Regions from separate parts of the Pseudomonas sp. EA_35y_Pfl2_R5 genome, predicted to be linked through region 1. Evidence: riboswitches for the same ligand, from Rfam matches in the RefSeq annotation. Region 1 holds a riboswitch; each other region holds the start of a gene.
What was found. A riboswitch is a leader RNA that binds a small molecule or an ion and turns the genes downstream of it on or off. The one in region 1 is predicted to bind cobalamin.
Positions count from the first base shown of each region.

Region 2: it holds a riboswitch for cobalamin, as region 1 does, so the genes downstream of both, cobO (cob(I)yrinic acid a,c-diamide adenosyltransferase) here and AACX99_RS18230 (energy-coupling factor ABC transporter permease) in region 1, are expected to answer to the same signal.
Region 3: it holds a riboswitch for cobalamin, as region 1 does, so the genes downstream of both, cobW (cobalamin biosynthesis protein CobW) here and AACX99_RS18230 (energy-coupling factor ABC transporter permease) in region 1, are expected to answer to the same signal.
Region 4: it holds a riboswitch for cobalamin, as region 1 does, so the genes downstream of both, AACX99_RS02580 (TonB-dependent receptor) here and AACX99_RS18230 (energy-coupling factor ABC transporter permease) in region 1, are expected to answer to the same signal.

Region 1 covers NZ_CAXAOW010000013.1:53,654-59,393, reverse strand. The annotation lists gene AACX99_RS18245 (TetR/AcrR family transcriptional regulator) at 1-328, shown strand, start outside; gene AACX99_RS18240 (acyl-CoA dehydrogenase family protein) at 325-1,977, shown strand; gene AACX99_RS18235 (PaaI family thioesterase) at 1,987-2,442, shown strand; cobalamin riboswitch at 2,475-2,682, shown strand; gene AACX99_RS18230 (energy-coupling factor ABC transporter permease) at 2,738-3,418, shown strand; gene AACX99_RS18225 (hypothetical protein) at 3,423-4,163, opposite strand; gene AACX99_RS18220 (DUF3703 domain-containing protein) at 4,272-4,598, shown strand; gene amn (AMP nucleosidase) at 4,682-5,740, shown strand, end outside.
Region 2 covers NZ_CAXAOW010000003.1:80,069-85,808, forward strand. The annotation lists gene AACX99_RS07585 (chemotaxis protein CheA) at 1-846, opposite strand, end outside; gene AACX99_RS07590 (STAS domain-containing protein) at 859-1,167, opposite strand; gene AACX99_RS07595 (response regulator) at 1,169-1,534, opposite strand; gene AACX99_RS07600 (methyl-accepting chemotaxis protein) at 1,567-2,292, opposite strand; cobalamin riboswitch at 2,790-3,012, shown strand; gene cobO (cob(I)yrinic acid a,c-diamide adenosyltransferase) at 3,123-3,734, shown strand; gene AACX99_RS07610 (cobyrinate a,c-diamide synthase) at 3,734-5,047, shown strand; gene bluB (5,6-dimethylbenzimidazole synthase) at 5,044-5,691, shown strand; gene cbiB (adenosylcobinamide-phosphate synthase CbiB) at 5,688-5,740, shown strand, end outside.
Region 3 covers NZ_CAXAOW010000001.1:589,832-595,571, forward strand. The annotation lists gene cobN (cobaltochelatase subunit CobN) at 1-1,450, opposite strand, end outside; gene cobW (cobalamin biosynthesis protein CobW) at 1,457-2,512, opposite strand; cobalamin riboswitch at 2,613-2,809, opposite strand; gene AACX99_RS02665 (cobalamin biosynthesis protein) at 2,782-3,339, shown strand; gene cobM (precorrin-4 C(11)-methyltransferase) at 3,336-4,091, shown strand; gene AACX99_RS02675 (hypothetical protein) at 4,099-4,329, opposite strand; gene glmS (glutamine--fructose-6-phosphate transaminase (isomerizing)) at 4,344-5,740, opposite strand, start outside.
Region 4 covers NZ_CAXAOW010000001.1:569,944-575,683, forward strand. The annotation lists gene AACX99_RS02570 (ABC transporter substrate-binding protein) at 1-5, opposite strand, end outside; gene AACX99_RS02575 (ABC transporter ATP-binding protein) at 2-772, opposite strand; gene AACX99_RS02580 (TonB-dependent receptor) at 772-2,883, opposite strand; cobalamin riboswitch at 3,058-3,264, opposite strand; gene AACX99_RS02585 ((2Fe-2S) ferredoxin domain-containing protein) at 3,419-4,135, opposite strand; gene AACX99_RS02590 (cobalt-precorrin-6A reductase) at 4,221-4,940, opposite strand; gene cbiE (precorrin-6y C5,15-methyltransferase (decarboxylating) subunit CbiE) at 4,937-5,740, opposite strand, start outside.

The DNA of each region.
Region 1 (5,740 bases):
GGCCTTCGCCCTGATCGCCGAGCCGGTCGATCCGGAAGTCGACGAGCAGCGCCTGTTCTACCGCGAAGCCTATGCCGATCTGTTCGTCGAATTGCTGCAGGAGGGCGTCGACCAAGGCGTGTTCCATGTGCAGCAGATCAACCTGGTCGCAGCCTGCCTGGTCGGCGCCATTGCCGAAGCCCTGGTCGGGCCGTTGTCGCCGCCTGCGCGTGCCGCCCGTGAAGCCGGATACCCCGCCCCCAGCCTGGCTGAAGTCAGCCAGGCCTTGGTCACCTTTTGCCTGCGCGCCGTGGGCGCCAAATTTCCTGAAGAGGAGCCTCAGCCATGAATGCCAGCCAACACGCCGAAACCCATGAAGTGTTCAACCAGGTGCCGCCGCTGGATGGCGCCAACCTGTACCGCGTTGACCTGCCGCTGCAGGAGTGGACCAAGCGTTTCGGCGGCGGCTGGGCCGAGCAGCGCCTGGATGTATATGGCGGCCTGGCGGGCGGCGAGCTGATGGCCGCAGGCTTTCTCGCCAACGAAAACAAACCGGTGTTCAAGAGCCATGACCGCTACGGTCACCGTGCCGATCTGGTGGAGTTTCACCCGGCTTATCACCAACTGATGAGTGCGGCCATTGAACACGGCCTGCCGTCCATGCCCTGGACCGATCCGCGCGCGGGCGCCCAGGTGGCGCGCGCCGCCATGAGTTACCTGCACAGCCAGGCCGAGGCCGGTAGCGGTTGCCCGCTGACCATGACCTTCGCCAGCGTGCCGGCGCTCAAGCTGCAGGCCGATGTGGCCGAGAAGTGGCTACCGAAAATCCTCTCGACTCAATACGACCCGCGCAACCTGCCGATCGAGCAGAAAACCGGCGCGACCATCGGCATGGCCATGACCGAGAAGCAGGGCGGCACCGATGTGCGCGCCAACACCACCCGCGCTTATCCAGTCGGCCTTGGCGGCCCGGGCCAGGTCTACGAGTTGGTCGGCCACAAGTGGTTCTGCTCGGCGCCGATGTGCGATGCCTTCCTGACCCTGGCGTACACCACCAAGGGCCTGACCTGCTTTCTGCTGCCGCGCCACCGCCCGGACGGCATGCGCAACGAGTTCTATATCCAGCGCCTGAAGAACAAGCTGGGCAACTGGTCGAACGCCTCCAGCGAGGTGGAGTTCCGCGGCGCCCTGGCCTGGATGGTTGGCGAAGAGGGCCGTGGCGTGCCGACCATTATCGAGATGGTCGCGTTGACCCGCTTCGATTGCATGATCGGCTCCAGCGCCCTGATGCGTCAGGCCCTGACTCAGGCCGCGCATCACTGCGCCCATCGCCAGGTTGGCGGGCGCGCACTGAGCGAACAGCCGCTGATGCAGAACGTGTTGGCCGATCTTGCCCTGGAAAGCGAGGCGGCCTTGGCGCTGACCATGCGCATGGGCAAGGCGCTGGATAACGCCCATGACGAGCAGGAAGACAAGTTCGCCCGCCTGGTCACCGCCGTGGGCAAGTATTGGATCTGCAAACGCGCGCCGGCGATGATCAACGAGGCCGCCGAATGCATGGGCGGTGCCGGTTATGTCGAGGACACCATCCTGCCAAGGCTGTACCGCGAAGCGCCGGTCAACTCGACCTGGGAAGGCTCGGGCAACGTGCAGTGCCTAGACGTGCTGCGCGCCTTGTCCAAGGAGCCGGGCGTGCTTGATGCGCTGTTTACCGAACTGGGCGACGGCCATGGCGATGCGTGGCTGAAAGCGCATATCACGCAACTGCAGGCGGATTTTCGCGACACCGCCGATATCCAATACCGCGCCCGTCAGCTCACCGAAGATGTGGCGCTGGCGCTGCAGGCCAAGCTGCTGCTGGAAGCCGGTAATGCGCCGGTGTCCGATGCCTTTATCGTCAGCCGTCTGGGCGGGCAGGGCGGTCGGGTTTACGGTACCTTGCCGCGTGGCGTGGATGTCGAAGCGCTGGTGGCGCGCAGTACGCCGCACCTGATCTGAGGCCTGAATATGCACGCCACTCTCTTTGAACAGTTACAGGCCTGGCTGGCCGGTGATATCGGTGCGGATTATGGTATCTCCCAGCTGCAGGCCGCAGCTGGGGTGGCGAGCTTCAGCAGTCAGCCGCCGGCCGTGCACTTCAATCCGCTTGGCGGTGTGCATGGCGGCTATACCGCCACGCTGTTCGATGCGGCGCTGGGGTTGGCGGTGTACTCGCAGGCCAGTGCCGAGGAGGTCTACGTGACCGCCAGCCTGCAAGTGAATTACCTGCGCCCGATGGGGCTGGCGGCCTTGCCGCTCCATACCGAAGCTTGCGTGCAGCAGCGCGAGGGGCGACAGGTATCTGCGCAAGCCACTTTGCATGATGCTCAGGGGCAGCTGTGCGCCAACGCCAGTGCCGTATTCACCTGCTTGCGTCATACGGCGTCAGGCTCTCTTCCGTCTGTTGGCGCGCCTGCGCCATAAAATGCCGGGTCTGTCATTTCTCTCTGCCGCCGGGTAAGGTGGCCGCCGATGGTTCCAGCTCGTGTTAAGCGACTGGATGAAAAGGGAACATGGAAAGCACCGCGACCGGTGCCGAAGCCATGGCTGCCCCCGCAACTGTAAACGGTGAATAGCGCCCATATGCCACTGACCGCAAGGCCGGGAAGGCGGGCGAAGTGTCAAACCGTGAGCCAGGAGACCTGCCATCGAAGCCGGGCGCTTATGCCCATCCCCTCAATCCAGATCATCGCGCGGTGGGCGCGGTACAGGAATCTCTATGCACATCGAACCCGAAGTCGTTACTGGCGCCAAACTCTTCCTTAGTTATGCAACCGCCGCAGGTGCCTTTGGCCTCACGGCCAAGCTTGCCCTCGACAGCGTACGCAGCAACGGTGGCGCTGCCGCTCTGGCGTTACGCAGCGTGCTGACCACTGCCCTGGTGTTCTGCTTCTTCGAGGTCTTTCCGCACCATGCGGTCGGGGTTTCCGAGGTGCATCTGATCCTCGGTTCGACCCTGCTGTTGCTGTTCGGCGCCGGTGCTACGGCTGTTGGTCTGGCGCTCGGTCTGCTACTGCAGGGGCTGCTGTTCGCTCAGTTCGACCTGCCGCAGTACGGTATGAACGTCACCACGCTGCTGGTGCCGCTGTGGGCTATCAGTGTGCTGGCCAAGCGCATTATCGTGCCGGGTACTGCCTATGTGGACCTCTCCTACAAGCAGGCGCTGGCGCTGTCGACTGCCTATCAGGGCGGCATCGTCGCCTGGGTCGGCTTCTGGGCGTTCTATGGCAACGGCTTCTCCGGCGATAACCTGGAGGCCGTGGGCAGTTTTGGCCTGGCCTATATGAGCGTGATCCTGATCGAGCCGCTGGTCGATCTGGGTGTGCTGGCCGCTGCCAAGGCGCTGTCGACTTATAGCCGTGGGCCGTTGTTCAACTCGCGTCTGCACCAACCGGCCTGATTGATTACTGGCGACGCTGCCAGATCAGCTTACCGGTATTGCTCTCAGTGACCAGGTACTGGTCACTGAAGCGATAGTAGGCGGCAGGCTGATAGTCGCTGCGGCCCTGCATCTGCACTTCCAGCAGGCCGTTATTACTCTGCCAGCGGCCGCTGTATTGCAGTTCGCCAGGGCTGTCGTAGTTCCAGTCGGCGCCACCTGCCACGCTACGTGTCCATTGTGAAACGCTGCCGTCGCCCTGCATGTGTAGAATCATCTGCGTGGTCATAGAGGCGAAATTGGCGCCGCCGCTGTTAATGATCTTCTCGTGTACCCAGGTGCCGATCAGTGCCGGGTCGCGGGTGGCGCTGCTGCTTGGGCTGCTTGCTTGAGCGGCTACTGCACTCAAATTCTGTCGGTGGAACAGCGCCTTGCGCTCCAGGGTTGCCCCGGTAGTCGGATTACGCGCGGCGATATGGGTGTTGAGCACGCCATTGGCGTAGGTGGCATTCATATTGGCAATCAGCTGCCCGGATTGCGCTTCGCTGATCTGCGCGCTGAGCAACTGGCCGTCAAAGCTGCCGCTGATCTGCAGGCGCAACCTGCCACCTTCCACATACTCCCCCGTGACCTGCTGGCCCTGGCTGCGCAGGTGCATTTCGGCTGGCTGGCCATCCAATGTGGTCAGGTAATGGCCGTCCAGGCTATCGGCCAGCAGAAAACTGGGTAACAGGCAGAGCACAAGGGTGAGCAGCGCGCGCGGCATGAGTGTTCCTTAGGCAATTGGCTAACAGAAGATTAGCAACGGATGCTTGACCTGGGGGCCGCCCCGCACTTGCAGACTGCGACGCAGCTGAAAAATAGGAGTGTTGCCATGACCCGCGAACAAGCCTTCTGGCAGGAATACCAACTGGCCCGCGCCCTGCGCGGCACTGATCCTGCTGCCGAGCTGCGCCATCTGGAACGGGCGCATATTCTCGGTCAGCGCTATTTCAGCGAACACCTGCGCAGCCACCTGTGGGTGCTCGCCTGGGCCTGGCGGCAGCGCGATTGGGCCGAGGGCTTGGCACAACTGCTGCGCATTCCCGGTAGCCTGGGGTCGTTGCTGGGGCTGTTTCCCCTGGGTAATCCGGGCACCCGGCGCGTCGGCCCGCTGACCCCACAGGCTGTGCCCGAGGATCTGCAAACGCTGCTCAAGTAGCTTGCGCGGGTAACGTCGCGCTATCGCAAGCGCGGCGGATCAGGGCAAGATAGAGCCATTGAGATCAGCCAGGAAGGTGCCTTGTGAACCCTTGTTCCGATGACTTTATTGTCGCCAAAACCGCTGAAGAAGCGGTGGATCGTCTGGCCGCCCTGCACCTGCAGGCGACCACGGGCTTGAGTCAGGCGCTCAAGCGCTACCTGAAAGAGCGCATCAAGCCGGATGTCGCCCAACAGTGTCAGTTTCGCTACCCCGAGTTGCGCCTGATCTACCAGGGCCAGGGCGAGGTGGCGGCCAGCGTGCGCGCTTATGCCAAGGTACAGGTGCCGGGTACCTACAGCGTCACCGTCACCCACCCGGCGGCGTTTCGTAAGTACCTGCTCGAGCAGCTGCGCCCGTTGATGGGGGATTTCACCGTACGCGTGGAAGTGGGCGTCAGCCAGCAGAATATTCCTTATCCGTACGTGGTCGAGCAGGGCGATGAGCTGGCTGGCTCCGGGGTCACCGCTGCCGAGTTGGCGCGGGTGTTTCCCAGCACCGACCTGTCTGCTGCCACTGACGGCACGGCTGATGGCTTGTACGACTGGGAAAATACCGACCCGCTGCCGCTGGCGCTGTTCGATGCGGCTCGGGTGGATTTCTCCCTGCGTCGACTGGTGCATTACACCGGCAGCGACTGGCGACATGTGCAGCCGTGGATTCTGCTGACCAACTATCACCGTTACGTCGATCAATTTATCCGCCACGGTCTGGATATGCTGGTCGGTGAGTCGCGCTTCACCCGCATGGTGCTGCCGGGCAATGTGGTGATCGAGCGTGGCATGGCCGAAGGCGAGATGCAGGCAATCATCGAGACGGTGGTCTGGCACCGCTACCAGATGCCGGCTTATCACCTGCAAGGTGAAAACGAGGGTGATGGGATTACCCTGGTCAATATTGGCGTCGGCCCGTCCAACGCGAAGAACATCACCGACCACCTGGCCGTATTGCGCCCGCACTGCTGGCTGATGATCGGCCACTGCGGCGGCCTGCGCCAATCGCAAACCATTGGCGATTACGTGCTGGCTCACGCCTATATGCGTCGCGACGGCATTCTCGATCGCGTATTGCCGCCGAATATCCCGCTGCCGGCCCTGGCCGAA
Region 2 (5,740 bases), on a different contig from region 1:
CAGACCGCTGGCAACCAGGATGCTGCCGATTCGTGCGTCGGTCTCTGGCAGCTCGTGGATCAGTTGCAGGTAATCGTCGAGTGCGCTGTTGGGCGGCAGGATACGCAGGGTGCAGAAATCGCGAATAAAGGCGAATACGTCCTCGATTTCCGCCTTGCTTGCCTCGCTGCACAGGTCGATTTCGAAGCCCAAATAGCACTGCTCTGGATCGAGCTCGTCGAGCGTTGGCAAGGTGTCGTCGATCACCTGCAGATTGAGGATCTCTCCCAGCTGTTGCAGGTAGCGGATAAAGCCCGCAGGGTCGAAACCGTTGCGCAATAACTGGTTGTCGAAGCGCAACGAAATATGCCAGACGCCTGGGGCGTTACAGTCGGCGCAGCGCGCGATACGGCCGCGATTGCTGCAATCTTCTTCGATAATATCGATCAGCGCCGGTGCGATGGTTCCGCCGCCATGCTCGTTGAGCGCTTCGAGCAGCTCGCTCTGGTGGCTGGTGTCGACCGGCAGCTCACCGCTGTCCGCATCAATCAGCTCGACCATCGAGGCGATTTCGTCCAGGCAGCGCAGCATTACCGAGATCAGCTCAGGGGTCAGGCTGCGCTGGCCGTCGCGCACTGCCATCAACAGGTTTTCCAGGTGGTGGGTGAAGCTCACCAGTGGCGTCAGGGAAAACAGCCCCGCCGAGCCTTTGAGCGTGTGCATAGCGCGGAACAAGCCGTTGATCGCTTCCTGATCCTCGGGTTGCTGATCCAGTTGTAACAGGTACTCCTCGGCCTGTTTGGTCAGGTCGCGGGCTTCCTCGATGAAGCCCAGCAGCAGCTGGCTCCATTGTTCTCCATTGAGCATCGCGTGGTCCTGTCAGACTGAGGGGGAGGCGCGGTACAGGACCTGCAGACGCAACAGGTCGAGCAGGTCACGCAACTCGGGACCGGGCTGCAGCAGCTGCAGCTCGGCGCTGTATTGGCGCAGGTGTTTGTCCAGGGCCAGCAGCAATTGCACGCCAGCGCTGTCGAGCTCTTCCAGCGCCTGAATATCGAGCGTCCAGACCCCGGGTGCAGGTTCGGCGACAGCCGCCAGCAACGCCTGGTGAGCGTCGCGGGCTTCGTAGATGGTCAGACTGCCGCTGAGGCTGTAGGCGGCCGTGTCGTGAGTGGTCAGCTGGTACATATCAGCTGGCCAGCTTGTCGACGGCCGCGAGTAGCTGCTGCGGCTGGAAGGGTTTGACAATCCAGGCTTTGGCGCCGGCCGCTTGCCCCTCGGCCTTCTTGCCCTGTTCGCTCTCAGTGGTGAGCATCACGATTGGTGTGAAGCGGTACTCATTACGGGTTTTGACCTCCTTGACCAGGCCGATGCCGTCCAGGTTGGGCATGTTCACGTCGCTGATGATCAGATTGATCTTTTGCCCATTGAGCTTGGTCAGGGCGTCGCGCCCGTCGACCGCCTCGATAACCTGGTGGCCTGCGCCGGTCAGGGTCATCTTGACCAGTTGGCGCATGGAGAGGGAGTCATCGACGATCAGAATGGTTTTTGCCATGGCACAGGCTCCGGCTTACGAAGAGAAAAGCGTCAGAAAAAGGTGACTTCGGTTTGGCTGGCACGGCCAGCCTTCTTGACGCCGCGTTCTTCGTCGGTGGTGAATTGGCGGCGTAATTCGTCAAGCCATTGCTGCGGCTTGGCGATGATCGGGTCCTGCTGTTCGATGGCGCGTTGCAGGCGTTCGAGATCGAGCTGAAGATGGTCGAGCATCTGATCGGAGCGGTCCTGGAACTGCAGGCTGACGATGATTTCCTGCAGGGTGCTCTGGGTGGAGCGGGCGTCCTGTTGCAGTTCGCGGGAGGTGTCGGCGAGTGCTTCGAGGCTGTGGCTGAGACCCTTGATGATGTCGCCCGAGACCTGGTCGAGGTAGCGCAGGTTGCTTTCCTCGCTGCTGGAAAGCTCCTCAGCGGCGCTCACCGTGGAGCGGATCGCCTTGTTGATCTCGCCGACCTTTTCCACCATGCGCTGACCGGTTTCCGCGGACAGGCTGGAAAGCTTGCGCACCTCGTCGGCGACCACCGAGAAACCGCGGCCATATTCGCCCGCACGGGCTGCCTCGATGGCGGCATTGAGCGCCAGCAGGTTGGTCTGGCTGGCGATGTCCTGAACGTGTTTGGACATCGCCTGCAACTCGCTGGCGTAGCTGTTGAGGTGGCTGATGGTGGCGAGCAGTTCATTCTTGTGCACGCTGGCGGCGTGGAAGGCGGTGGTGACTTCGTCGAGACGCCGCTGCGCCTGCCGCAGGCTGTCGGTCATGCCGGCGTTGCCGGTTGCGCTGTCAGAACGGCTCAGGGTCTGCTCCAGGTGCTGGCCAAGGCTGGCGAAGCGCTCGAACAACTGGCCGACGTTGAGGGTCAGCAATTGCCTGACCTGTCCCAGGTTCTGGTTCCAGGCCGGCAGAACGGCGCTCAGCAGAGGTTCGCAATCTGGTGACGACGGCGCCTCGACAACCTCGATTGGCGGCGCGACGGCGACGGTTTGCGGCCGCAGGAACAGCGCGGCGATTGCCGTGAGCAGGGCGCCGACGCCACTCACCCACGGCAGGCCGAAGCCAAGCCCGGCCAGACAGATGACGATTCCCAACCAGAGAGTGCAATAGGTCAACACGGCGAGCTTTCCCACGAGTTCGAATGCTGGGAAAGATAGGAGTTCGCCGTGGCAACGGAATATAGGGGAAACCCCTACACGGCCTAGGGGTTTCCATCTGAAGGCCCGAACAATCGGCGTTTGACGCCCAAACCCGAACTCTCTACCCTTCGCGCCTTGTAACAGGTGCCCCCAACGCTGTGCGTGTGGGGGTGAAACTGGGAAGTCGGTGCGTTGTGCGTTTACGCCAGTCATTCCGACGCTGCCCCCGCAACGGTAAGTGAGTCAATCGCCGCAAGTGCCACTGTGCTGTATGCATGGGAAGGCGCGGTCGAGAGCCTTGACGGTTCGCTCACAAGCCCGGAGACCGGCCTGTTGCAGTCCACGGCATCGCGGAGGGCGATGGCTGGCGTGTGGTTTGCGCTGTGCGTGAACCCGCGCTTTCCCTATCCCCGCATGCTTTTTCCAGCCAGATCGCCCTGTGGCGGTGGAGCAGTGCGATGACTGAATCGATTGAGCGTGACGCCCGGCACAAGGCGCGCATGGCCCGCAAGAAAGCCCTGATCGATGAAAAGATTGCCCAAGCCCAGGACGAATACGGCCTGCTGCTGGTGCACAGCGGCAATGGCAAGGGCAAGAGCAGCAGCGCCTTCGGCATGGTCGCCCGCGCCCTGGGGCACGGCCTCAAGGTTGGCGTGGTGCAATTTATCAAGGGCGCGGCCAGCACCGGCGAAGAAGCCTTCTTTCGCCGTTTTCCCGATGAAGTCAGTTATCACGTAATGGGCGAGGGCTTTACCTGGGAGACCCAGGATCGCCAACGCGATATCGATAAGGCGCGCGAAGCCTGGGCGGTAGCGGCGCAACTGCTGAATGACTCGGCCATTGGCCTGGTGGTGCTCGACGAGCTGAATATCGCCCTGAAATACGGTTATCTGGAGCTCGATGCGGTGCTCGCCGATATTGAAGCGCGGCCGCTGCTGCAGCATGTGGTGGTAACTGGTCGCGGCGCGCTGCCAGGGATGATCGAGGCAGCGGATACCGTGACCGAGATGAGTTTGGTCAAGCACGCCTTCAAGGCCGGGGTTAAGGCGCAGAAGGGAGTGGAATTTTAATGAGCCACTCGGCTGCCCGCCAATGCCCCGCGCTATTGATCGCCGCACCGGCCTCCGGCCAAGGCAAGACCACTGTGACCGCTGCCCTGGCACGTTTGCACGCGCGCCAGGGTAAGCGCGTGCGGGTGTTCAAGTGCGGCCCGGACTTCCTCGACCCGATGATTCTCGCCCGCGCTAGCGGCGCACCGGTGTATCAGCTTGACCTGTGGATGGTCGGTGAGGCCGAGAGCCGTCGCTTGCTGTGGCAAGCGGCGGGCGATGCCGATCTGATCCTGATCGAAGGGGTGATGGGCCTGTTCGATGGCACGCCGTCGGCGGCTGATCTGGCGCGACACTTCGCCGTACCAGTGCTAGCGGTTATCGACGGCTCTGCCATGGCGCAGACCTTCGGTGCCATGGCCCATGGCCTGGCGACTTTTCAGTCTGATCTGCCATTCTCCGGGGTGCTCGGCAACCGGGTCGGCAGTGTGCGGCATGGCGAGATCCTACGCGATGCGCTGCCGGCCTCGATTCACTGGTACGGCGCCTTGCCGCGCAGCGCCGAAGTCGGCTTGCCGAGCCGTCATCTGGGGCTGGTACAGGCAGGCGAACTGGCTGACCTGGATGCACGCCTGGACGCCGCCGCCGATGCCCTGGCCGCCAGCGCCGATACCAGGCTGCCGCCCCCCGTCAGTTTCGCCGCGCCTGAACAGGCCAGGCCCGCGCCTTTGCTTAAGGGCGTGCGCATTGGCGTGGCGCGCGACAGCGCCTTTGCCTTTCTCTACCAGGCCAACCTCGATCTGTTGAACGAACTGGGCGCTGAGTTGAGGTTCTTTTCGCCGCTCAGCGATCAGCAACTGCCCGATATCGACAGCCTGTACCTGCCTGGCGGCTACCCGGAGCTGCACCTGGCTGCACTTGAAACCAACCAGGCCATGGCTGAGGCGATCCGTGCGCACCATGCTGCCGGTAAGCCAATCCATGCTGAGTGCGGCGGCATGCTCTATTTGCTCGACAAACTGACCGACAAACAGGGCGCCAGCGGGCAGATGCTCGGCTTGCTAAATGGCGAGGCGACTCTGCAACCGCGCATGACCGCCATGGCCTTGCAACAAGCGGAGCTGCCGGAAGGGCTGCTGCGCGGCCACAGCTTCCACTACTCGGCACTGAGCAGTGAGCTGCAACCGCTGACCCGTGGCGAGTGCCCGAACTACAAGCGCACCAGTGAGGCGGTCTATCGCCAGGGCCGGATGACCGCCTCCTATATCCACTTCTATCTGCCATCCGACCCGGTTGCCGCTGCCGCGCTGTTTCTCCCTGGAGCGCCGGCATGAGCGAGCAGGCCTTTAGCCCTGATGAGCGCGCGGCGGTTTACCGCGCTATCGCCGAACGCCGCGATATGCGTCATTTCAGCGGCGGCGAGGTAGCGCCCGAGCTGCTTGCGCGCCTGCTGGAGGCCGCCCATCAGGCTCCCAGTGTCGGGCTGATGCAGCCTTGGCGGTTTATTCGCATCACTCGCCCAGCGTTGCGTGAGGCGATCCACGGCCTGGTGGACGAGGAGCGCCTGCGCACAGCCGAGGCGTTGGGCGAGCGCAGCGATGAATTTATGCGGCTTAAAGTCGAGGGTATTCGCGACTGCGCCGAGCTGTTGGTGGTAGCCCTGATGGGGGGCCGTGAGGCCCATGTATTTGGCCGGCGTACCTTGCCGGAAATGGACTTGGCGTCCTTGTCCTGCGCGATTCAGAACCTCTGGCTGGCCGCCCGCGCCGAGGGGCTGGGCATGGGCTGGGTATCGCTGTTCGAGCCACAGGCCCTGGCGGATCTGCTCAACATGCCGACCGGCAGCAAACCGCTGGCCGTGCTGTGCCTGGGGCCAGTGACGGAGTTTTATGAGGCGCCGATGTTGGTGCAGCAAGGCTGGGCCGAGCCAAGGCCATTGAGTGAATTGCTTTTCGAGAACCAGTGGGGCACGCCATGAGCCTGGTTCTCAGCACCTGCGCCGGGGTTGCTCTGGATGCCGTGTTTGG
Region 3 (5,740 bases), on a different contig from region 1:
GATCGCTCTGCGGTTCGCCCCAGCGCTCGCGCACCGCCTGCTGGTTGGCGGCGGGCAGGCTGTGGAAGAACGCCAGGTACTCGTCCAGCGCCAGACTCTGGGCGCAAGGCCGCGCGTCGAGGCTGTCCAGATCATTGGTCACGCCACCGAGCAACTGGTGGATCAGCGCGGTGCCACTGTCGGGTAGGCCTTCCACCGGATAGCCCTGCTGTTGCAGCGCACGGAGGATATTTAGCGCCGCCGCCGGGGTATCCAGGCCGACGCCGTTGCCGAGGCGACCATCGCGGGTCGGGTAGTTGGCCAGAATCAGGGCAATACGCTTTTGATCGTTACTTTTTCTCGCCAGTTCTATCCATTTCTTCGCCAGTTCGCCAACGAAATCCATCCCCGGCAGATGGGGCTGGTAACAGACCACATCGCTCTGGCTGCGCTCGCTGCGCCAGGCCAGGCCCTTGAAGCTGATCGGCTGGGTGATCAGCCGGCCATCCAGCTCGGGCAGCACGATATGCATGGCCAGGTCACGCGAACCCAGGCCCTGGGCATTGGCTTGCCATTGTTCGTGGTTATCCAGCGCGCAAATGGCTTGCAGCACCGGGATATCGCGGCGAAAGGGTCGTGCACTCGGCGCTTCCGGGTTGGACAGGGCAAAGGCCGTGGTGTTGATGATCAGCGCCGTATCGGTCGCGTCCAGCCAGTCTTCAACCTGGGCCAAACAGGCGGCCTCCTTGAGGCTGGCCACGGCAATCGGCAGCGGATTAAGGCCCTGGGCCTGCAGGCGCTGGCAGAACTGATCAATAAAGCCGGTATTCGCCGCCTGCACCTGGGTGCGGTAGAACAGCAGCGCTGCCACCGGCGCATCAGCCTGCCAACTGGCTTGCCAATCGGCCAGACTTGGATTGGCCAACTGCGGGTGATACAGGCCCACGCGCGGCAGCGGCTGCGGTTCTACCCAGGCATAGTCGCGCTGCAGCCACTGGCTGGCGATGCAGTTAAACAGTTGCAGCGCATTGCCCGCACCGCCCTGACGCAGAAACTGCCAGAGCCTGTGGGCGCTCTCGCTGTCGACATTGCTTAGGCCCATCAGCTCGGGATCGGGACTGTCGTCGCCCGGCACCATAATCACCCACGCGCCGCGCCCGGCCAGCTCAACCAGGCGCTCGATGCCGTAGCGCCAATAGCTGACGCCGCCGTGCACGGAGATCAGGATGACCTTGGCGTGCTGCAGCACCTGCTCGACGTAGAGATCCACCGAGGCGTGATTGCTCAGCTGCGCCGGGCTGGCCAGGCGCAGGCTGGGGTAATCCGCAGGCAACTGCCGCGCGACTTCGGCCAGCAACGACAGGTGCGAATCGCCGGTACAGAGAATCACCAGCTCGGCCGGGGTCTGGCCGAGGTCGGCAATGCTGTCGAGCGGCAGCTGGCTGCCGGGCTGGGTGCGCAGCAGGTGCATGCGAGCTTAGCCTGCCAGCGCGGCGTTTAGCTCGGCTTCGATGGCGGCTTGATCCAGGGTCTGGCCAATCACCACCAGGCGGGTGATGCGCGGCTCATCGGCCTGCCAGGCGCGGTCGAAGTGTTTGTCGAAACGCTGACCAACACCCTGCAACAGCAGGCGCATCGGCTTGCCGGGAATCGCCGCGAAGCCCTTGATGCGCAGAATGCCGTGTTTGCTGACCGCCTCCTTCAGCGCTTGCAGCAGACGGGCTTCCTCGGCTTCAGGTAGTTCCACGTGGAACGAGGCGAACTCGTCGTGATCGTGGTCTTCATGGCCTTCCAGATCATGGTGGGTCTTGCGCCCGTCGATATGCAGCTCGGTCTCGCAGTTCAGGCCCAGCAGCACGTCCAGCGGCAGCTCGCCGCCATGGGCTTCGATGATTTTCACCGCCGGCGGCAGCTCTTCCGCCACTTCCGCACGCACCGCAGCCAGAGCGGCGGCGTCGAGCAGGTCGGCCTTGTTGAGAATCACCAGGTCGGCACTGGCCAGCTGGTCGGCGAACAGCTCATGCAGCGGCGATTCGTGATCCAGATTGGGGTCGAGCTTGCGCTGCGCGTCGACCTGCTCGGGGAATGCGGCGAAGGTGCCGGCGGCCACGGCCGGGCTGTCGACCACGGTGATCACCGCATCGACAGTGCAGGCGTTGCGGATTTCCGGCCAGTTAAAGGCTTGTACCAGCGGCTTGGGCAGGGCCAGGCCGGAGGTTTCAATCAGGATATGGTCCAGCTCGCCGCGGCGCGCCACCAGCTCGCGCATCACCGGGAAGAACTCTTCCTGCACGGTGCAGCACAGGCAGCCGTTGGCCAGCTCGAAGATACGGCCGTTGGCTTCTTCTTCGCTGCAACCGATGGAGCACTGCTTGAGGATTTCGCCGTCGATGCCCAGCTCGCCAAACTCGTTGACGATCACCGCGATACGCCGTCCCTCCGCATGGGTCAGCAGATGACGCAACAGGGTGGTTTTGCCGGCGCCGAGAAAGCCGGTAACGATGGTGACGGGGAGTTTGGCGAGGGTTTGCATGGCGAGTCCTGCATGGCGTCGAAAGAAAGACGAGCAGGCAGGCGGCACAGACATGACAGCCACGGGGCGTCAGCCAACACCACCGGATCACCCCGCCCGGTTGTCGAAAGCGTGACGAGGCAGGTCTCCTGGCTCACGGTCTGCGCCTTGCGCGACCCTTCACCTTCCCGCCATACGGCAGTGGTGTATTGAAGGGCTTTGGACCGTTCACAGTTGCGGGGGCAGCCAAGGCATCAACCTTGTTCCCTCTTAGCTTCATGGGCATGCCCATGAAGAACCTCGAACGCGACAAGGCTACGCAGGCCATGGCGGCCGGTCAATCGCGGTTGACCGGTGCCGGCCGCCATGTTGAGCTACGCCGCCGCACACACCGAGCGCCGCAGATGATCCCCAGCCACACCCCTCGCCGCCCCGCTGCCGCCGTTCAGGTGGTCGCTGGGCTGGGCTGCCGCAGCGGTTGCGGTGTGGAGGACTTACTCAGCCTGCTGCTGCACAGCCTGCAGACGCATGGCCTGACTGTGGATAACCTGGCCGGACTGGCCAGCATCGCGCATAAACAAAGCGAGCCGGGCCTGCTGGCATTGGCCGAACGCCTCGGTCTGCAGCTGAGCTGCTTTAGTACAGCCGAACTGCAGCCCTATCAGCACCTCGGTCAAGGCTCGCCACACACCCTGGCCGCCACCGGCAGCCCGGCGGTCGCCGAACCCTGCGCCCTGGCCCTGGCCGAACACCTGGGCGGCCAACCGGCGCGTCTGCTCGGCGAGAAAACCCGCAACGCCAGCGCCACCTGCGCCCTGGCGTCGATTGCACCCAAGGATGTGTCATGACCGTCTACTTTATCGGCGCCGGCCCCGGCGACCCCGAGCTGATCACCGTCAAAGGCCAGCGCCTGCTGCGCAGCTGCCCGGTGATTCTCTATGCCGGCTCGCTGGTGCCTGCAGCGGTGCTCGAAGGCCACAGCGCCGAGCAGGTGATCAACACCGCCGAGCTGCACCTGGATGAAATCATCGAGCTGATCCGCCAGGCCGATGGCAAAGGCCAGGATGTGGCCCGCGTGCATTCCGGCGACCCGTCTCTGTATGGCGCGATTGGCGAGCAGATCCGCCATCTGCGCCGGCTGGGCATTGCCTTCGAGATCATCCCTGGGGTGACTGCCACTGCGGCCTGCGCCGCCCTGCTGGAAAGCGAACTGACCCTGCCCGAGGTGTCGCAGACGCTGATTCTCACGCGCTACGCGAGCAAGTCGAACATGCCCGAGGGCGAGGCGCTGGCCGACCTGGCACGCCACGGTGCGACCATGGCCATCCACCTGGGCGTGGTGCATCTGAGCAAGATCGTTACTGAGCTGCTGCCGCATTACGGCGCGGATTGCCCGATTGCCGTGGTGCATCGCGCCAGTTGGCCGGATCAGGATTGGGTCAGCGGCACCCTCGCCACCATCGAAGAACAGGTGCGCGCCAAGGGCTTTCGCCGCACCGCGCTGATCCTCGTCGGCCGCGTGCTGCACGCCGAACAGTTCGCCGACTCTGCGCTATACAACGCCGAGCATCATCATCTGTTCAGATCAGCGGGCGACTAATAGCCTGCTAGAGGTGAATCTCAGCAGCCTTGATGCCGAGTAGGCGTAGCTCTTCGATCAGGCCATTAAGGTCGGCGAAGGACTCCACCTGCTCCTGGTCATCGACCAGAAAGAAGCTGGTGCCCGCGCCTTTCTTCAACAGCACGATCCACTCCCGGGTATTGGCCGGATTGGCGATGATATGGGTATCGAAGAGCACACCCTGCGCCTGCTTGCTCTGTATATCTTCACGCCGCATTAGCTGGCTCCTGCTTACTCAACCGTTACGCTCTTGGCCAGATTGCGCGGCTGATCGACGTCGGTGCCCTTGAGCACGGCGACGTAGTAGGACAGCAGCTGCAGTGGGATGGTGTAGAGGATCGGCGCCAGGGCGTCGTGGATATGCGGCATGTTCACCACGTGGGTGCCCTCGCCATTGCTCATGCCGGCCTGCTCGTCGGCAAACACCACCAGCTCGCCACCACGGGCGCGCACTTCCTGCAGGTTGGATTTGAGCTTTTCCAGCAGCTCGTTATTCGGCGCCACGGTGACCACAGGCATATCGCTGTCCACCAGCGCCAACGGACCGTGCTTAAGCTCGCCGGCCGGGTAGGCTTCGGCGTGGATATAGGAGATTTCCTTGAGTTTTAGTGCGCCTTCCATCGCCACCGGGTACTGCGCGCCACGGCCGAGGAACAGGCTGTGGTGCTTCTCGGCGAACAACTCGGAGACCTTCTCCACTACGCTGTCCATGGCCAGGGCTTCGCCCAGACGGGTCGGCAGGCGACGCAGTTCATCGACCAGCTCGGCTTCGAGACCTTTATCCAGGGTGCCACGCACCTGACCGAGAGACAGGGTCAACAGCATCAGCGCAACCAGTTGGGTGGTGAAAGCCTTGGTCGAAGCCACACCGATTTCCGGGCCGGCCTGGGTCAGCAGGGTCAGGTCGGATTCGCGCACCAGGGAGCTGATGCCGACGTTGCAGATCGCCAGGCTGGCCAGGTAGCCGCCCTGACCAGGCGCATGCACCTTGGCATTGCGTAGCGCGGCCAGGGTATCGGCGGTTTCGCCGGACTGGGAGATGCTGACAAACAGGGTGTCCGGCTGCACTACTACCTTGCGATAGCGAAACTCGCTGGCCACTTCGATCTGGCAAGGAATCCCGGCCAGGCCTTCCAGCCAGTAACGAGCAACCATGCCGGCGTGATAACTGGTGCCGCAGGCGACGATCTGCACGTTGCGGACCTTGGCGAACAACTCGGCGGCCTGCGGGCCGAAGGCCTGAACCAGCACGTGGTCAGTACCGAGACGACCTTCCAGGGTGCGTTGCACGACCTTTGGCTGCTCATGGATTTCCTTGAGCATAAAGTGGCGGTACTCGCCCTTGTCGGCGGCTTCCGCACCTTCGTGATACTGCACGCTTTCGCGCGTCACAGGCTGACCGTCGACGCTCCAGATTTGCACGCTGTCGCGCTGAATCTCGGCGATGTCGCCTTCTTCCAGGTACATGAAACGGTCAGTGACCTGGCGCAGAGCCAGCTGGTCGGAAGCGAGGAAGTTCTCACCCAAGCCCAAACCGATCACCAGTGGGCTACCGCTGCGCGCGGCGAGCAGGCGATCCGGCTGTTTGGCGCTGATCACCGCCAGGCCGTAGGCGCCGTGCAGTTCCT
Region 4 (5,740 bases), on a different contig from region 1:
TTCATGGATTGATCCAGGTAATACGCGGGTGCCCCGCGAAAGGATGACGGTCGACCAGCGCCTGCACGCCATACACTTCGGCCAGCAACGCTTCAGTCAGCACTTCGGCGGGTGTGCCGCTGGCCACCACGCGGCCGTGGTCGAGCACATACAGGCGGTCGCAGAAGGCTGCCGCCAGGTTGAGGTCGTGAAAGCTGGCCAGGGTCGCCAGGCCGAGGGCTTTGATCAGCCGCAACAGCTCCAGCTGATAGCGCGGGTCGAGGTGGTTGGTCGGCTCGTCGAGGATCAGCAGCGTCGGTTGCTGCACCAGCGCGCGAGCCAGCAGCACGCGCTGCTTCTCGCCGCCGGAGAGATGGGCGAACGCCTGGCGCTTGTGCTCAGTCAAACCCACCCGCGCCAGAGCCTGCTCGACCAGAACAAGATCGGCCTGATCATCACCATCGAACAGGCCCTTGTGCGGCGTGCGCCCCATGGCGGCTACTTCGGCCACGGTGAGGCCGAAGTCCTGGGGAAACTCCTGCAGCACCACTGCCACCCGCTGCGCGCACCAGCGCGGCGAACGGCTCCACAGCGCTTCGCCGTCCAGCTCGACACGGCCCTGATCAGGCCGCTGAAAGCGGTAGGCGCAGCGCAGCAGGCTGGTCTTGCCGCTGCCGTTGGGACCGAGCAGACCGACCAGCTGACCATCGCCCACCGCCAGCTCGATGCCATCGAGCAAGGCCTGCTCGCCGCTGGGCGACCAGGCCAGCTCGCTGATCTGCAAGCGCGGCATCAGAAACGGTAATCGGCAGTGACGAACAACGAACGCGGCGCGCCCAGGTACCACTGCTGGCCATCGCTGCTGCCGGTGGTGGCGTACTGGCGGTCGAACAGGTTGTTCAGCTCCAGGCCCAGGCGCACGTCCGCCTGCACCTGCCAGCCGATATTGGCATCGACCACGGTGTAGCTCGGCAGCGTCACGCTGTTCGCTGTGTCGGCATAGCGCGCATCGACATAACGCGCGCCAATACCGGCCTGCACCTGCTCACTAAGCGCCTTGCTCAGCCACAGGTTGGCGGTGCGCCGTGGCACGTTGGTCGGCCGATTGCCGCTTCGGTCACCACCGGCCTCGCGGAAGTCGTCGTACTCGGCACGCACCCACGCGGCGTTGGCCGACACTTGCCAACCCTGCCCCAGCGCCAGTTCCAGAGTGGCTTCCAGACCGTCGGATGACTGCTGACCGATCTGCTCGGTCGGCGCGGTCGGGGTGGCACGGCTGAGCAGCTTCTCCTTGACGATATGGTAAGCAGCCAGCGTCCATTCGCCCTGGCCATTCCAGAACGCCTGCTTGAGGCCGATCTCGGTTTGCTTGGCCTCGCTCAGGTCGAACTGCTGCTGCGTCGGATTAAGCGTCAGCAGGTTGCTCACGCCCTCGGTGCTGGTGGCGTACTGGCCATACAGCGACAGCTCGGGCGTAACCTCGAAGACCAATCCGGCGCGCCAATTATCGCCCGTCAGGCTGCGGTCGGCGCTACTGTCGGTCAGCAGGTTGTCGCGCTGGATATGCACCTGATCGCGGCGCACACCGCTGACCAGCGACAGGCGGTCGGTCAGCTGGGTGCGGTTCTCGGCGAACAGCGAGAACTGCCGCGCCAGGTTGCGCTCGCGCGGGCCATAACCCAGCGGATCGGTGCTCTGATACTGGCCGCCACCGCTGCCGGCAAGCGGCACCGTGTCAGTGAAGCTGCTGGAAAAATCGTGCTGACGGGCGAAGTGGATGCGGTTGTAATCCACGCCCACCACGGTGCGACTATCCAGGCCGAACAGGGCGTGTTCCAGGGTGAAGGTCTGGCGATCGCCGACCTGCTCCTGGGTGTGCTTGATCTCGTAGAAGTCGCTGCGCTTGACCTGATCGCCCGGCTGCCAGCGGTAGGACTCGGCATTGCGCCAGTAGCGCTGGGTCTTGATGTAGTAGAGCTGGTTACTGGCGGTCAGGGCGTCATTGATCCGCCAGTCGCTGACCAGTCGGGTGATCTGGTCGTTGTAGCGAACCTCGGCGTTATCGACGTTGTAATTGCGCTCGCGCAGGCTCTCGCGATACTTGCCCGCGACCAGCGGCGTGCCCAGGTAGCGCTGCGGGTCCTGATCGCCCTGATCATGGGACAGGGTGAAACTCAGCGCATCGCTGGCATCCCAACGCAGGGCAGCGCTGAGCGCCCGGCTCTGCGACTCGCCGTCATCGACCCAGCCATTGCTGGCCTGTTGATTGAGGTTGAGCCGGTAGCTCAGCGTATCGGTCAGCGAGCCGCCGCTGTCCAGCGCGGCCTGGCGGCGGTCGTCGCTACCGTAGCCGAGGCGCAGCTGGTTGCTGATGGCGCCGCTGAACGGCTTTTTCGGCACCACGTTGATCACCGCGCCCGTCGCGCCTTCACCGTAGAGCACCGAGGCCGGGCCGCGCAGCACGTCAATGCGCTCCACCGACCAAGTGTCGACCGGGAAGGTCACGGTGCCGGCCCCGACATACTGACGGGTGCCGTCGTACAGCTGCATGATCGCGCTGTGCCCGGTAAAGCCGCGCGCCGACAGCGCGGTGCCGCCATTGCCGGGGCTGCCGATGCTGCTGATGCCGGGGGTGCGGGTGACCGCGTCTTGCACGCTGAGGTTGTTGCGCCCACGCACCTGTGCGCCGCTTAGGCTGCTGGTGCTAGCCGGGGTTTGCAGGGCCGTCAGGCCCAGGCGCGAACCGCTGCTGGTGGGCGTATGCAGATCGCTTTCACCCTCCGCAGCAACCTTGGCCTGCACGGTCGTGGCCGGCAGATTGACCGGAGATTCGCCCGCCACAGCCGTACCGGCCAGGAACAGGGTAAGGGAAACAGAGAGTTGAGACAGGGGATAGCGCGCCATGATGCTTCCATCGCAAAGGGAAAAGGCACGGCAATCCCGATGGAAACGCGCAACAGCAAAACACGGGCGCACAGGCACCCACGATCGGCGTCAACGCCCGCCCACCGCGGGTTGCCAAACAGTTGGGAGTTGCCGCTGCATCACTGGCAGCGTGCAACATCCCTAAGAACCTGTTCAGGTTCTTAGAATCAGGCCGGTCTCCGGGCTTGCGAGGGTCATGACGTCATCGCCTTCCCATGCAGAAACTGCACAGTGGCATCGTGATGACGTCGCTCGCTTACCGTTGCGGGGGCAGCGTCGGACTAACCCAAAAAGGGCGCACCGACTTCCCGTTTAACCTCACGCACGGCGGCGTGAGACACCTGAAACGGCGCGGATATGACCATCCGCGCCGACACAAGTCAAGGCGTGAACTCGACAAGGCCACCCGCTCAAGGGCGAGGTTTTACATCTGTGGGAGGCGCTTTAGCGGCGGTTTCTGATGAGGCGTAGGGTGGACAACGCGAAGCTTGTCCACCATTCGTGGCGCAGTGACTCAGCCCTGATCAATCCGCAGCTCAGGCACGGCGCGCCCGGCCACCAGGCGCTCATCGACCAGACGGATTAGCTCGGCCTCATCACGCACGCGAAACCACTCGCCGGCCGGGTAGAGACTGGCCGTCGGGCCCAGATCGCAGGGAAACTGACACTGCGTGCGGGTGATATGCACCCCGCCCTCGCACTCCAGCTTGCCCGCAGCCTTGAGCCGCTGGCGCAAGGCCTTCCACAGCTCCAGCGCACCACGCCGGGTGCAGCGCGGGCCGTTGCACAGCAGCAGGCGTTGCGCGTGCGGCGGAATCTGCGACCAGGCGTGATGTCCCGGCACGGCGGCCACACCGACACAGGGCAGGTGCAGTTCAGGGCGCTCGATCAACGCGCAGGCGGCCTCCACCGGCAAGCCGTCGGCCTGGCCAATCGCACTGGCGACAAACAGTTGCTCCGGCTCGGCCTGCTGGCACAGTTCGCTGCGCAGCCAATCGAGGTGCGGGCTGCTGCTCTGCGGCTCCAGGTCGATCACCAGTAGCGGCCGCTCAGCCTCGGCCACGCGCTGCCAGAGCGGCGCATAGCCTGCGCTGGTGTCGACGATATCGGCCAGCGCTGCTTCACCACGCAGCTCAACCAACCGGCGACGCAGCAGCTCGGCAAACGAGCCCTCGGTCAGCTCCGGGCCGACAAACAAAATGCGGGCGTAGGGTGAAACGGGCGTGGTCATGGCGGCCTCCAAAGCGGGGCGGCAGTCTAGCAGGGGATGTTTTGCATTTGGCACGTAGGGTGGATGAAGCGTCATCCACCCTACCCTATAACTGCAGCGCCTCGACAAGATCTTCCAGGCAGGCAAACTCGCGCTCCACACTCGGCAAATCAGGCCGACGCAGCAGCAAAACCGGCACGCTCAGCTCCCGCGCCACCTGCAGTTTCGGCTCGGTGGACTGGCTGCCGCTGTTCTTGCTGACCAACACATCGCTGCCCAACAGAGCGAACAGTGCGCGCTCGCCGTGCAGATCAAACGGCCCGCGAGCGCCGATAATTGTCGCCCGCGGCACGGCCTCCTGGGCCGTTAGGCAACGCACCGTCCAGTGTTGATGAGGGGGGATTTCATGCAGATGCTCCAGCGGTTCGCGGCCTAGGGTAAACAGCGGACGACGAAAGTCTTGCAGCGCAGCCACCAGTTCGTTCCAGTCACCCACTTCGCGCCAGTCATCTCCGGCGCCAGCCTGCCAGCCGGGGCGGCGCAGCGCCCAGCAGGCAACTCCGCTCAGCTCGGCGGCGCGGGCGGCATTGGTGCTGATCTGTGCGGCATAGGGGTGGGTCAGATCGAGCAGCAGTTCGACGCCCTGTTCGCGGATAAACGTCGCCAGCCCTTCGGCTCCGCCAAAGCCGCCGACGCGCACCTGACAGGGCAAGTCATCCGGCACCCGGCCCAACCCGGCCAGACTGTAGATCGCTTCAGGGCTTAAACGCCGCGCCAGGCGCAGCGCCTCGGTAGTGCCGCCCAATAGCAGAATTCGCGGGCTCACGGCTTGCACACCTCCAGCAGGGTGATCGGCAAGGCGCTGCGCCAGGTGTCGAAACCGCCCAGCGGCTGCGCCTGGGCCACGCTGATACGGATCAACTCGCCGCCCACCTGCTCGCGCCAGGCCACCAACGCCGCTTCGCTTTGCAGAGTGACGGCATTGGCCACCAGCCGACCGCCCGGCTTAAGGCTGGCCCAGCACTGCTCCAACACGCCGGGGATGGTCACCCCACCGCCGATAAAGATCGCATCTGGCGCGGCCAAGCCGGCCAAGGCCTCGGGCGCACGGCCGGCGACCAATTGCAGGCCGGGCACGCCGAGGGCATCGCGGTTGTGTTGGATATGCGCCTGACGGCCGGCATCGGCCTCGACCGCAAGCGCCCGGCAGCTGGAGTGTGTGCGCATCCATTCGATACCGATGGAACCGCAACCCGCTCCGACATCCCAAAGCAGCTCGCCGGGTTGCGGCGCCAGGCGCGCCAGGGTGATGGCGCGCACGTCGCGCTTGGTCAGCTGGCCGTCGTGCTGATAGGTGTCGTCCGACAAACCCGGCGTGAGCGGCAGCAAGCGCGCGTCGGCATCTGCAACGCAGTCGACCGCCAGCAGATTAAGGTCAGCCACCCGTGGCAGCGACCAGTCACTGGCCAAGCCGTCGATGCGCCGCTCACTGGCGCCGCCCAAATGCTCCAGCACGGTCAACCGGCTGAGGCCAAAACCACGCGCGCGCAGCAACTCGGCCACCGCCGCCGGGCTATCACCGTCATTGCTCAACAGCAGCAGCCGCGCACCGGGGAAAATCTGCGC